One region of the Colwellia sp. MB3u-55 genome, then DNA from elsewhere that is predicted to be linked to it. Evidence: predicted binding sites of a transcription regulator. Region 1 holds the regulator's gene; the other holds the start of a gene.
What was found. Region 1 encodes sigma-54, which starts transcription at its own class of promoters, with help from an activator protein. Its sites were predicted from a motif close to GTTGGCACGNNNNTNGNNT; they were not measured.

Region 2: a site for sigma-54 is predicted at 3,059-3,077, ahead of H4J66_RS08435 (DUF3192 domain-containing protein). Genes of this name have one in related genera too.

What each region holds. Positions count from the first base shown of each region.
Region 1 is NZ_JACGUS010000122.1:507,563-513,814, reverse strand. Features, by position in the region: gene mgtE (magnesium transporter) at 1-949, opposite strand, end outside; gene H4J66_RS18510 (HPr family phosphocarrier protein) at 1,069-1,344, opposite strand; gene rapZ (RNase adapter RapZ) at 1,358-2,212, opposite strand; gene ptsN (PTS IIA-like nitrogen regulatory protein PtsN) at 2,244-2,699, opposite strand; gene hpf (ribosome hibernation-promoting factor, HPF/YfiA family) at 2,745-3,032, opposite strand; gene H4J66_RS18490 (RNA polymerase factor sigma-54) at 3,056-4,564, opposite strand; gene lptB (LPS export ABC transporter ATP-binding protein) at 4,644-5,375, opposite strand; gene lptA (lipopolysaccharide transport periplasmic protein LptA) at 5,372-5,914, opposite strand; gene lptC (LPS export ABC transporter periplasmic protein LptC) at 5,895-6,252, opposite strand, start outside.
Region 2 is NZ_JACGUS010000110.1:25,880-32,131, forward strand. Features, by position in the region: gene H4J66_RS08415 (glutathione S-transferase family protein) at 1-62, opposite strand, end outside; gene H4J66_RS08420 (HD family hydrolase) at 179-772, opposite strand; gene H4J66_RS08425 (DUF7010 family protein) at 898-1,443, opposite strand; gene H4J66_RS08430 (GNAT family N-acetyltransferase) at 1,740-2,384, opposite strand; gene H4J66_RS08435 (DUF3192 domain-containing protein) at 2,598-2,981, opposite strand; gene H4J66_RS08440 (hypothetical protein) at 3,189-3,509, shown strand; gene syd (SecY-interacting protein) at 3,517-4,077, opposite strand; gene queF (NADPH-dependent 7-cyano-7-deazaguanine reductase QueF) at 4,139-5,002, shown strand; gene H4J66_RS08455 (GGDEF domain-containing protein) at 5,209-6,252, shown strand, end outside.

The sequences.
Region 1 (6,252 bases):
CCAGTTGGCTTAAAACACCTTCGAACATACTCGATACAGCAACAGCCAGTAGTGCGGTAATGAGATTAACGCCAAGCCAAATAGAGCGTTGTTGTGTGCTTTTTAAAACCGGAGCAAAGGTATCAGCTTCCCCATCTAAACCCGCCATACTCATCATCGAATGTTCGGCATCTTCACGAATAATATCGATAACATCGTCTATCGTGATACGACCAAGCAAACGACCTTCATCATCAATCACTGGTGCAGAGAACCAATCAAATTTTTCAAAGAGTTGTGCTACGTCACTATCAGACAAATGCACTTGAATTGCTTCAATATCTTTATCAATGAGTGTTGAGACGATAATTTCAGGTTTGGCGGTAATTATCGCCGCTAGAGAAACGGCGCCAATAAAGTGATTTTTACCATCGACCACATAAAAAGAATCGGTCGCTTCAGGTAAATCACCTCGTAAGCGTAAATAGCGCAATACCACATCAACCGTTACATCGGGACGAATTGTTATGGTATCAGTGTTCATGATACCGCCAGCAGTATCTTCTTCAAATGACAACGCGGCTTCGACTCGACCTCGGTCTTGCGAATCCATAGCACTTAATACTTCTTGATAAACACTATCGGGTAGAGTACGTAAAACTTCAGCTAAATCATCAACATCCATACCTTCAGCAACGGCGGCTAATTTTTCAGGGCGGATAGTTTTTAAAATACCTTTTCGAACTTCCTCATTGAGTTCTTCAAGTACTTCACCGTGATTATCTGCGTCGATAAGTTGCCATAAAACGGCACGACTTTTCGAGTGAGATGACTCTAATATTAAAGCAATATCATAGGCTGGCATGTTCTGTAGTAATTTTCGAACGTGCACAAACATACCGCTACCAAGTGCTTCATTGACTTGTTGCAGGCGTTGATGATTTTGTTGTTGCTCTGATATTTCCGGCATAAAGTTTTCCTGTGCCGCAGTAATACGAAAATTATATTGTCTATATCTTAGTCAAGATGCACTGGCTAAGGTGTTGTAATGAATGATAACGTAACTTTATTTTTTATTCAGTCTTTTTATCATTCGTCTTCATCAAATTTATCAGAAAATAACTGGCATACATCGTTAAGTGCTTGTTGAGCATCTTCTCCTTGGGTAATAACCTCTACGGTTTTCCCAAAGCCACCGGCCAGTAACATTAACCCCATAATACTGCTGGCATCAGCTTCTTTGCCCTCTAAGCAAATAGTAACGTTAGCATTAAGCTTTTGGCTTAACTGGGCAAGTTTAGTGGCAGCACGTGCGTGTAATCCCAGTTTATTGCTAATGGTTAATGATTTATTATATTTTGGCATAAAGTGACCGTTATTAAGTGCTTTGTATTTTAATGTCGCGATGATGAGATTGAACATCTTCGCGTTCTTTTCTGAGATTGTTTGCTAATATTTCCGCAATATAAACTGAACGGTGTTTTCCACCTGTACAACCAATAGCGATAGTAATATAGCTGCGATTGTTTCTTTCTAAGTGGGGTAACCACGTCATCATAAAACTGTTAATTTGCCAGATAAATTTAGTGACAATCGGTTGGCTAGCAAGAAAGTCTCGCACGGGTTGATCTAAACCAGTAAAACCTTTTAAGTCTGTTTCCCAAAAAGGGTTAGGTAGAAAACGTGCATCAAAAACATAATCTGCGTCTTGTGGTACACCGTGTTTAAAGCCAAAAGATTCAAACACCACCACCATAGATGCCGAGGTTTTGCCCAAAATTCGCTCACGCACTAAATCAGATAATTGATGAGGTGATAACTGGCTGGTATTAATATACAAACCCGCACGCGTCGAAATAGGCTCAAGCAGCTTTTTCTCTAAAGAGATGGCTTGGTCGAGTGGAATATTTTGTTTAATTAAAGGATGCAAACGACGCGTTTCACTAAAACGTCGAATAAGATCAGAGTCATCGGCATCTAAATACAGGATATCGAGTTTTACCGTTTTTGGCAGATAATCTAATATCTCTGAAACATCATTAGGGTCATTGGGTAAGTTACGTACATCTAAACTAACCGCTACTTTGTCGTAATCATTAATAACGGTATGTGCTAATGCAGGCAATAAATTTACCGGAATATTATCGACACAGTAGTAGCCTAAATCTTCGAGTACACGTAAGGCGACACTTTTACCTGACCCTGAGCGACCACTGACTATCAAGAGTTTCATTTGAGTTTTCCTGGGTTATTATTAGATTTTATTAACGTTGAGCATGCTTTATTATAGTAAAAAGCTCTTGCGAATCTTTGCATTTTCTTATTTGCTTTGCGAATTGTTTAGTACTAAATATTTGCGCAATACTTTGTAAGGTATCTAAATGTTGTTGGCAGTTTTCTTCGGGTACAAATAACGCAATAATAATATCGACAGCACGGTTGTCTATCGCATCAAATTCAACGGCTTGTTCACTGGTCAGCAATACAGCAATAACTTGTGACGTGTTAGTTAATCGACCATGAGGAATCGCAATGCCATTTCCTATACCGGTAGATCCAACTTTTTCACGCGCCATTAAGCTTTCGAATAATTGATGAGTATCAATATTGTCGAATTTTTTTGCCGCAGTTGTGCTAATTATTTCAAGGAGTTTTTTTTTGCTTGTACCCTTAATTGCACACAGGGTGCAATCAAGGGTAAGGATATCTTGCAACTTCATTATACTACTTAGATTCTTTGGTGAGTGAACAGGCGATAAACAGCATTAATGCTGATTCGTTTTACCTTTGTACTTTAATATTTGCCGGTCAAGCTTAACAACAAGACTATCAATAGAGGCATACATGTCAGCATTTTCAGCTTTTGCATGTAAATCAGAGCCACTAACGTGAACAGTCGCTTCAGCAATTTGATTTGATTTTTCAACGGTGAGAACAACATGTACATTATTGATATGATCAAAATGTCGGCTTAATTTTGTCATCTTAGTCGTGACGTTTTCTCGTAAAGCTTCGGTAATGTCAACATGGTGGCCAGAAAGATTAATTTGCATAAGCTTAATTCCTCATCTTTTCGTTAAAGTAAACTTTTTCGTTGGTTAGAAGGTGGAATAGAAAGTGACTCTCGATATTTTGCTATGGTACGTCGAGCTACATTTATCCCTTGGTCGGCTAATAAATCAGCCATTTTACTATCACTAAGTGGTTTTGCTGGGATTTCGGCAGCAACAAATTTTTTGATTAGTGCACGAATAGCTGTTGATGAGCATTCGCCACCGCTTTCGGTGCCAACATGGCTTGAGAAGAAAAACTTCAGTTCGAAAATTCCACGTGGCGTATGCATGTACTTTTGTGTTGTCACTCGTGAAATGGTTGATTCATGCATATCGACAGCTTCGGCAATATCATTTAAAACCATTGGACGCATGGCTTCATTACCATGTTCAAAAAAGCCAATTTGACGTTGCACAATACAGTTTGACACTTTTAATAAAGTATCATTACGGCTTTCTAAGCTTTTAATAAACCATTTAGCTTCTTGTAAATTTGAGCGAATAAATTGTGTGTCCGCTGTCGACTTCATCGAACGTGACATCGAAGCATATTGCTGATTCACCGAAAGTTTTGGCGCAGTATCAGGGTTTAATTCGACCACCCAACGGCCATTTTTCTTTTCAACAGACACATCAGGAATAACGTACTGGTCGTCACTCTTCATCACACTATCGCCGGGTCTAGGGTCAAGTGATTGAATAAGACGTACCACTTCGCGCAGTTGGTCTTCTTTCAGTCGAGTTTTACGCATTAATGTACGATAGTCTCGGCTACCCAGCAGATTAATATGGTCACGCAAAACTAACTTACTTTCTGCTAGCCAAGGTGTAGCTGGGTCAAATTGATTAAGTTGAATGATTAAACATTCTGAAATTGAACGAGCAGCGACGCCGACAGGATCAAAGAGGTTAATACGTTTTAGTACCACCTCTATTTCATCAAGCTCTACTCCTTCAATGGCAACACTCTCTAAAATGTCTTCACTAGATACCGTTAAGTAACCGGCGTCATCAACCGCATCAATAATTGCTGTCGCTATAGTGCGGTCTGTTTCGGTAAAAGGGCTTAATTCCATTTGCCAGCGCAAATGATCTTGAATAGAGTCTTGGGTCTCGCCTTGGTAAGTATAATCTTCTGAAGAGGGGCCTGAACTTGAACTTGCTGCACCAGCTGTGTAGTTATCATCCCAAGTGGTATCCATGTTTAATTCTTCAGGGATATCGTTTTTGTCCATGGCTTCAGTAGTGGTGATTTCATCAATGGTAGGCGTAGCGTCTTCGCTACCATCAGAAGCTGGGGCTTCTTTAACATCACCAGTACCGGCAGTGTGAGCTTCTTCAAGGTTGTCAGTACTTTTATCTTCGGGATTATTTGAAGACTCATCCATTTCTAATAATGGATTGCTTTCTAAGGCTTCTTGAATTTCTTGTTGAAGCTCTAACGTAGACAGTTGCAGCAATTTGATTGCTTGCTGCAATTGTGGCGTCATGGTTAATTGTTGTCCTATGCGGAGTTGTAGAGTAGGGCGCATTTAGGTCATTAACTTCCTATTATTTTTAATGGGATATTTTCGTTTTTTTCATACGAAGATATTATTCACTTACTGACTACTATAGCGTGAATTGTTCACCAAGGTATACATCTCTTACATGTTGATTTGCAAGAATTTGATCTGCAGTACCTTCTGCAATAAGTTCACCATGACTAACAATATACGCATGTTCACATACATCGAGAGTTTCACGTACATTGTGATCAGTGACCAACACACCAATGCCACGTTCTTTTAAGTGTAGAATAATTTTTTTAATATCACCTACTGAAATTGGGTCAACACCAGCAAAAGGTTCATCTAATAAAATAAATTTTGGTTCAGCAGCTAAAGCGCGGGCAATTTCTACTCGGCGGCGTTCACCACCCGATAAGCTCATGCCTAAATTATCTTTGATATGACCTATGTTGAATTCTTCAACAAGATGTTCTAATTTTTCTTCACGTTCAGCATCTGATAATTCTTTTCGTGTTTGTAAAATAGCCATAATATTATCGTAAACACTGAGTTTTCGAAAAATAGAGGCTTCTTGTGGTAAATATCCGATGCCTTTTCTAGCACGCTCATGCATAGGCGCTAACGTCAGGTTTTCGTCATTTAAAATAATATCGCCACTATCACTTTCAACCAAACCAACGATCATATAAAAAGAAGTTGTTTTTCCGGCACCATTTGGGCCCAGTAAACCGACTATTTGTCCTGCTGAAACTTGCATACTGACATTTTTAACCACTTTTCTGCCTTTATAGGCTTTGGCAAGGCCTTTTGCCATTAGGGTGCTAGTGCTCATAAATTAATTTTTTCCTGAGTTTTCGCGTCTGTGGTTGTCGCTTTAATTTTTTCTTTTGGCTGAAAAATCGTTTTAGTGCGTTCGTTAGATTTACTTTCAGCATTAACATACTGAGTGGCAATATTGTAAGTAATTCTACTGCCACTAACTTCACTGCCTTCTTGCTGTAATAGCGCATTTCCTGAAATGATCACTAAATTATTTGCAGGCTCATATCTTATTTCGTCGGCTTGTAAGCTAAGTGGAGTGCCATCGGCTAAGGTTTGTTTAAAGGTTGCTGGCTTCCCTTTAGCGATGTAGGTTTTTTCTTCACTGCCTGATTGAGTCAGCACTTGTACTAAATCAGCACGTATAACTAATGAACCTTGAGTGATCACCACGTTATCAATATAGCTGAATATTTTATTTTTAAGATCAACGGCTTGTCTTGAAGCGTTAATTTCAATCTTTTGTTTTATATCAAATTTTTCAGCGAAAGCTGACGAAAATAGCGGAGTTGATAACAATAAGCACAGTAGGCTATTTTTTAACAATTTCATAAATTGATTTCACATGTTTAGTTAGTGTCATTTGGTTGGTGTTTAAGTCGACAATTAAACCTTTACCATCGATGGTAAATCCTTTACCGATAATTTTAATTTCTTGTTCTGAACTTATGATGTTAGTTTTTAGATCAAGTTCAAAGTATTTTCCTTGAACTTCTTGTAATAAGCTATCGGGATCTGTTGCTAACAGGCGGACATGCTTTTCTAATTTCACCCGGTTGTTATTGTATAATATGCCTTCATTGGCAGATATTTTCCATGCGGGCGCATCATTTTTTGGATGAAGTGTGTATTGAGGAAACTCAAAGTTGGTAATACTTAACTCAGGGTAA
Region 2 (6,252 bases), on a different contig from region 1:
ATCGAGGTAACAAGCTTAATTTTATAACAATTACCTAACTGAATATCCGCATATATTTTCACTACATTATCCTTGAGCATGCCACGTTGTAATAATTGCTCGAACAATTATTATCGACAATATAAATAATAGCTTGTGTAATTAAACAGCGTAATACTTTACTGATTAGCTATGCTGATTACTCGTCCAACAACCAACCTTGCTCTACCGCATTATCAATTTGCTGACAAACATATAACCATAACTGAGGAGCGAGCCCTTCAAGAAAACTATTACGTTTTAGTACCTGTGATTTTTTAACCTTGTGCTTAACCCAACTGCCCCCCTCATTCTTTATATTTTGTAAAAAGGGTAAGACGCTGTCCATGGCTTTAGCAAATCGAGCATCAACAGTTTCAGCTTTTTCGAACTCTGTCCATAAGGCATTAAAAGTTTGAAACTGTTTCTCTGGTAATAAACCAAAAATACGGGTTGCTGCAGCAATTTCTTTTTCTTGTTGCTCTGCTAGTGCTTGTTTATCGGAAAAAGCAAACATATCCCCTGCATCTATCTCGACAATATCGTGAATAAGTAACATACTCATCACTCGTGCTATATTGACTTTTTCTACCGCATATTCTTGAAGTATTTCAGCCGTTAATGAAATATGCCAACTGTGCTCTGCACTGTTCTCAAATCTATTTTTATCAGACTTGACCAGCGCTTGTCGATAAATTCCTTTGAGCCTATCTAATTCAATAATAAAATCTAATTGTTTATTGAGTTCTTCCATTGTTTTTCCAAAATGATAAGGTAAATGAAGCATAATTTGACGACAGTTCGCCGCCTATAGCATAAAAGTTCGTGCTTAGTGGAGATCAACAAATCATCAAATAATGGCGAGGTGGGAGTGAGCAACTAAGTGGCGTTTAAAACCAAACATTTCGATTGATTAATGATCACAAGTGAGAAGACAATTTCTGTTGCTCCACCAATAAATGCGCCAATAATAAAATTAGCACCTAACAGTATACATAGCATACCTGAAAATATCAGCACGCTTCCTAAAAGCCAATATATTTTTAAGCCATACAGCGTATTAAACACTAAATAACGTACACCAATGATCATCAGCATGATTGGATAAAACCATTCAACTTGCAGCTTTGCTACATAGAAAGCCAAAAATAAACCGACAAATAAGATAATCGTACTTTCTAATGCCAGTTTGCCAAGCGGATTTTTAGGATGGTGATTGCCAGGACGTTTAAAGTATTTTGACAATAGCATCGCTAACGGATGGATAAACATACCGCCAAAGAACAATGCTAGCATACTCAATTGATTCGAATGCATTAATGCAACTGAACCTGCAGCACACCAAATTAAACCAGAAACTAATACACCGACTCCACCACCAAAATATGAAAAGCGCATATTTTCCTGTGCTGCTTCAAACTTCATATAAACTCCTTAATTTTGCAATGCATGTCCTATTAACTGCTATTCACTGACAATAATGACCTTAACAAAAATATTGAGCAAAACGCTACAGCTTACACTTAGTATTTGAACATTTTTTGTTAGTTAAAATAGATAGTTAAGGTACAAAAATTCGATTAGTCAGTAAAATATAACATTGGCTACTTTTAAAATACAACCGCTAAATTTTTAGAACAGGTAAAAAAACACCTTAAATTAAATAAAAAAATACCAAATATTAATTCGGTATTTATCTAAAGTTGATGAAGAGATTCGGTTTAACTTTTACTTCTGTAATGAACCATCAGTGAACCCGAAACATTGCCAATAGAGAGCTCTTTAACCAGTTCATAATCAACTTCCTTAAAAAATTGTTGATATTTCTTTGTTGTCGCATAAACAGCAACCCCCTCACTTGCAGAGTGTTCTTCTAATATTGTATTGACGGCTGCCATAAGGTAATGACCAAAACCATGATGTTGATGTAAAGGATGAATTGCAATAAAGGCAAGCATATGAAATTTCTTCATTGGTACAGCAGCAAGTACTATTTTTTCTTTTTCAATCATCTGTTTGGTACTAAAGTAGCCAGCACCTAACATCATCTTCAAACGCCAGTGCCAAAATCGCTCTGAACTAACACTTTCGTCTGGGCTATTTAAACAAGCAACACCTACCATTGCCTCCCCCAAGTATAAGCCAACCATAGGTTGTTTAGCATGCCAAAAAGCACTTAACTCTTCTCGAATGGCTGCGCGCAATTTTTGTTCGTAATCATTGTTTTCATTGGAAAATATTTCTAAAAAAACAGGATCATCATGATAAGCTTGATACAGTAAAGAGGCAGCGAGTTTTAAATCTTCACCTGACAAATAAGCGGCTTTTATATCAAGATTTTTTTTATCACGTATTACTTCTGACATACCTTGTCATCCTTGCATTTATTATTTTTATTACATCACCATAGCAGTAAAAAACGAATAAGGTCAAACAAAACTCCAACGCTTTGAAGCTATTTTATTAAGACAAATATTTAATAATAAACCGTCTATAGCAAGTGCAGCTAGAGTAAAAACATAGGGTTTAGTTATAAAGGTAACACTAGCGGTTACCTTTATACTATTTAGCAATAACGATTAACCTGAAATTTTGCGCCTATAATCTGCACCATTACCTGTTTCTAATAAATCACCATTAACAAAATGTAAATATGTACACTCGTCCTTAGTGGTTAAATCATCTTTATGTACGCGATGAGTACGATAAAAGAGAACCTGTATTTCTTTACCGCCTATTTGATATTTTTCATTGAAGTCGCCAAGCCCTAGCTTTTGCTTAACATAGCTATAGCTGGCATTTAATGGAATCTTGTCAATTTTCTTACGGTTTTCATATTCACGATCGCCAAACGAAGTTGACATTGAATGCCCTTCATCACCGCCACCAACAGCAATAACACATCCCGTTAATGATAAAGTTAAAGGTGCCACAATAAGTAATGCTATAATTGATTTTTTCATAAGTTTCCCTAATTGATATTTTATGTATAATTATTTTATATAATTTAAACAACGTTATTGGTCTACAACTTACTTAATAGCAAGTGACAAACCAACTTGGCAACACATTGATATATATATAAATAAAATAAAAATCAAGTAAACACAGCGAACATATCTTGTGATATTCGCTAAAACATAGCCTCTTTGACAAGTAATTATAAATTTATGACCATAACTGACGAAATAACAATCATCGCTAATCAATTAGCTAATCAAGGTAAAAAGCCAACGGTAGCCTTACTTAAAACCAGGCTAAAAAAACCAGTTCCACTGCCAACCCTTATATCAATATTAAGAAATTGGACCCATGACCCTAAGCTGAGCAAATTAACCGGTGAAACTGAGAAGCTTGTTGAAGAAAATAAAACGCTAGCCTTGAACTCTCCAGAAATAGAGATGGTGATAGCTAAAGCAATAGCAACGGCATTAGCGCCAATAGAAACTGAATTAGCAGAGCTAAAAGCCCTGATCATTAGCCTAAAATAAGTATAAGTTAAGGAATTCTAGGGCTGAGCATATTAATAAAGCTAACCAGTGAGTCGGCCACTTTCTTATGCGCTTTAGCACCTACTTTTTCGACCCAGATCTCCCCGTTGTCATTGTTGACACTTAAAATCATATTATCGTCGTCGGTCAAAGCAAAAAATAAAGTCAATGGTTGTTTTAATTTCTGCTTCATTAATATATGCCCTATCACATTCTCTTGTAAACGTTGGAAGTCATCTTTGCTCCAAGCAAAAAGTAGTGATAAAGCGCCTTCCTCACAGCTCGCATCTAAGGTGTCGCTGTACAAACTGGTGAAATAGATTTTAAAATCAGCGTGTATTGTTATTTCTAACGCTTTTTCAACATTATCAAAGTTAATCGGGTCGCTGATTTCACAAGGTTGCCAATATTGATGATTTTCATCATAATCATCTGATAAACATGGAGAAGGCCATTCCTCGTCTTTTTCTATAAGCGGTAAATGTTGGTAGCGTTCTTGGTATTGTGATAAATATTTTTGTGAAAATAATGATAAAGATTGCATTAACTCGCATGGTGATGATTTCATCTGTTAAAAAGATCCTTTAAAATGTAATGACACATAACCAATAGACTAGACTAGCCATTGTATGACAAATTATAAAAACGCAAAAGTATTAAGCCAATTAACACTTGGAAAAGCCACTAATTATTGTAGTGAATATAACCCAGAACTCTTGCAAGCGGTACCTCGAACTTTAAATAGAGACAGTTTAGCTATTCACGCTGAAAGCTTACCCTTTATTGGCGAAGATGTCTGGTATGCCTATGAAATTTCGTGGCTCAATAGCACAGGTAAACCCGTTGTTGCTGTTGCAGAATTTCGTTTTCCTTGCACCAGCACAAACATAGTTGAGTCAAAGTCATTTAAATTGTATTTAAATAGCTTTAATCAGAGTCGGTTTTCATCTTGGCAAGAGGTTGAAGATTGCTTAATTAAAGATCTATCCAATACCGCTAAAGGCAAAGCGGGCGTAAAGCTATTTCCTGTTGATAATTGCCCTGCTCTGGAAATAAATCATCAAATTTTTTCTGAAAACACTCTATGTATAGATGATGTTGAACTTGATATTGATAACTATCAACTTGATCCAAAGCTGCTCAACAATGCAAATATTGCAGGAAAAACGGTCAAGAATGAATCTTTAGTCAGCCATTTATTAAAATCTAACTGTTTAATTACTAATCAACCCGATTGGGCAAGTATTTATATTCAATACAGCGGTCAAAAAATTTCACCAAGCGCTTTGCTAGCTTACTTAATATCATTTAGGCAACATAATGAGTTTCACGAACAATGTGTTGAAAGAATATATTGTGATTTAATGAAATATTGTCAAGTGACTGAGTTGACTGTTTTTGCACGCTACACCAGACGAGGCGGTTTAGACATAAATCCATTTCGATCGACGTCTACCTTACACGCACCAACCGGAAGAACGCTAAGACAATAAGCATTATTTGAGTTAAATCAACTATAAATCAACTATAAATCAATTATAAATCATTATCAATGCTGACTTTTTAGCATCTTAGGTTTACTATTAAGTCATATAATTTAAAAGTGTATTCATTTTTATATTAACTATATTTAGCTATACTCAATGCAAATGTATCAAGTCCATTAGCCGATAAAGTACTTTACGGAAGACCGTTTTTTATGAGCAATAACCCAGCCGCCAACAAAGAAATAGCGTTACTAAAGAAAAAACTCGAACTCGCCATTACTTCACGTGCCGACGTAGAAAAAGACCTGAGCTCACAGTCTTCACTGTTAATAACCTTTATTGAAAAGCTTTCTCTTGTATGCAAGGGCATGGATATTACGTTAGATCATAAGTTGGCTAAGTTACGACTTTTACTCAAACAGTTGGCGCCACTTGCTGACATTCAAGCACACATAGCCGCAACTTCACTTTTACTACAACAGCAATCTCAAATAAATATTTCAAATCTTAACCAATTGCACGAAAAATTCCATATCGCTGGTTTAGCTTTGCAAAAAATCAATGGCTTACCTGCTGACTTACGACGTAAATTACGCAGTTTTATCACGGAGTCAAAAGATCCCAAAGATGCTGTTATACAATATGTTCCCTTGTTAAGTCAGTTATTAACCTTTTACGATGACGCCTTAGCAGCAAAGTTTCTTGACGCTGCTCCTGTGGGGGGATTATCAGGACAACAGAATTTAACAACAAAAACGGTTGAAGTTAATAACGATGCCGAGTTGAAATACATCGCTCGTTTTGAAGCAATTATTGCCGACTTAGTTGTCTCAGATAAACATGCAAAAGATATCGCTGTGATAAAGTCTCAGCTCAATGAAGGTTTATCAAACAACAACTTATTGGACAGTTTTTTGGCCGTATTTGATGTGATCATTGAAGATTTGAACGATGAAAGAAATACTGCAAAAGTATTTCTTTCAACACTAAGCGAAACCTTAACAACCGTGCAGTCCGCAGTAAAGACAACACTAAACAGTTGCAAAGCATCTCAATCACAACATGATTTATTAAATGAACAGTTGCAAAAACAGATTGTAGATATGGCTAATGGTTTAGATAAAGCCACGTCTCTAGCGGATATAAAAGTTGATATTAATGCTAAGTTAAAACTTATTGCCAGCACACTTGTAAAGAAAACAACCTTTGAACATGAACAACAAGATGCTTTACACGGCCAATTATCGTCAATGACT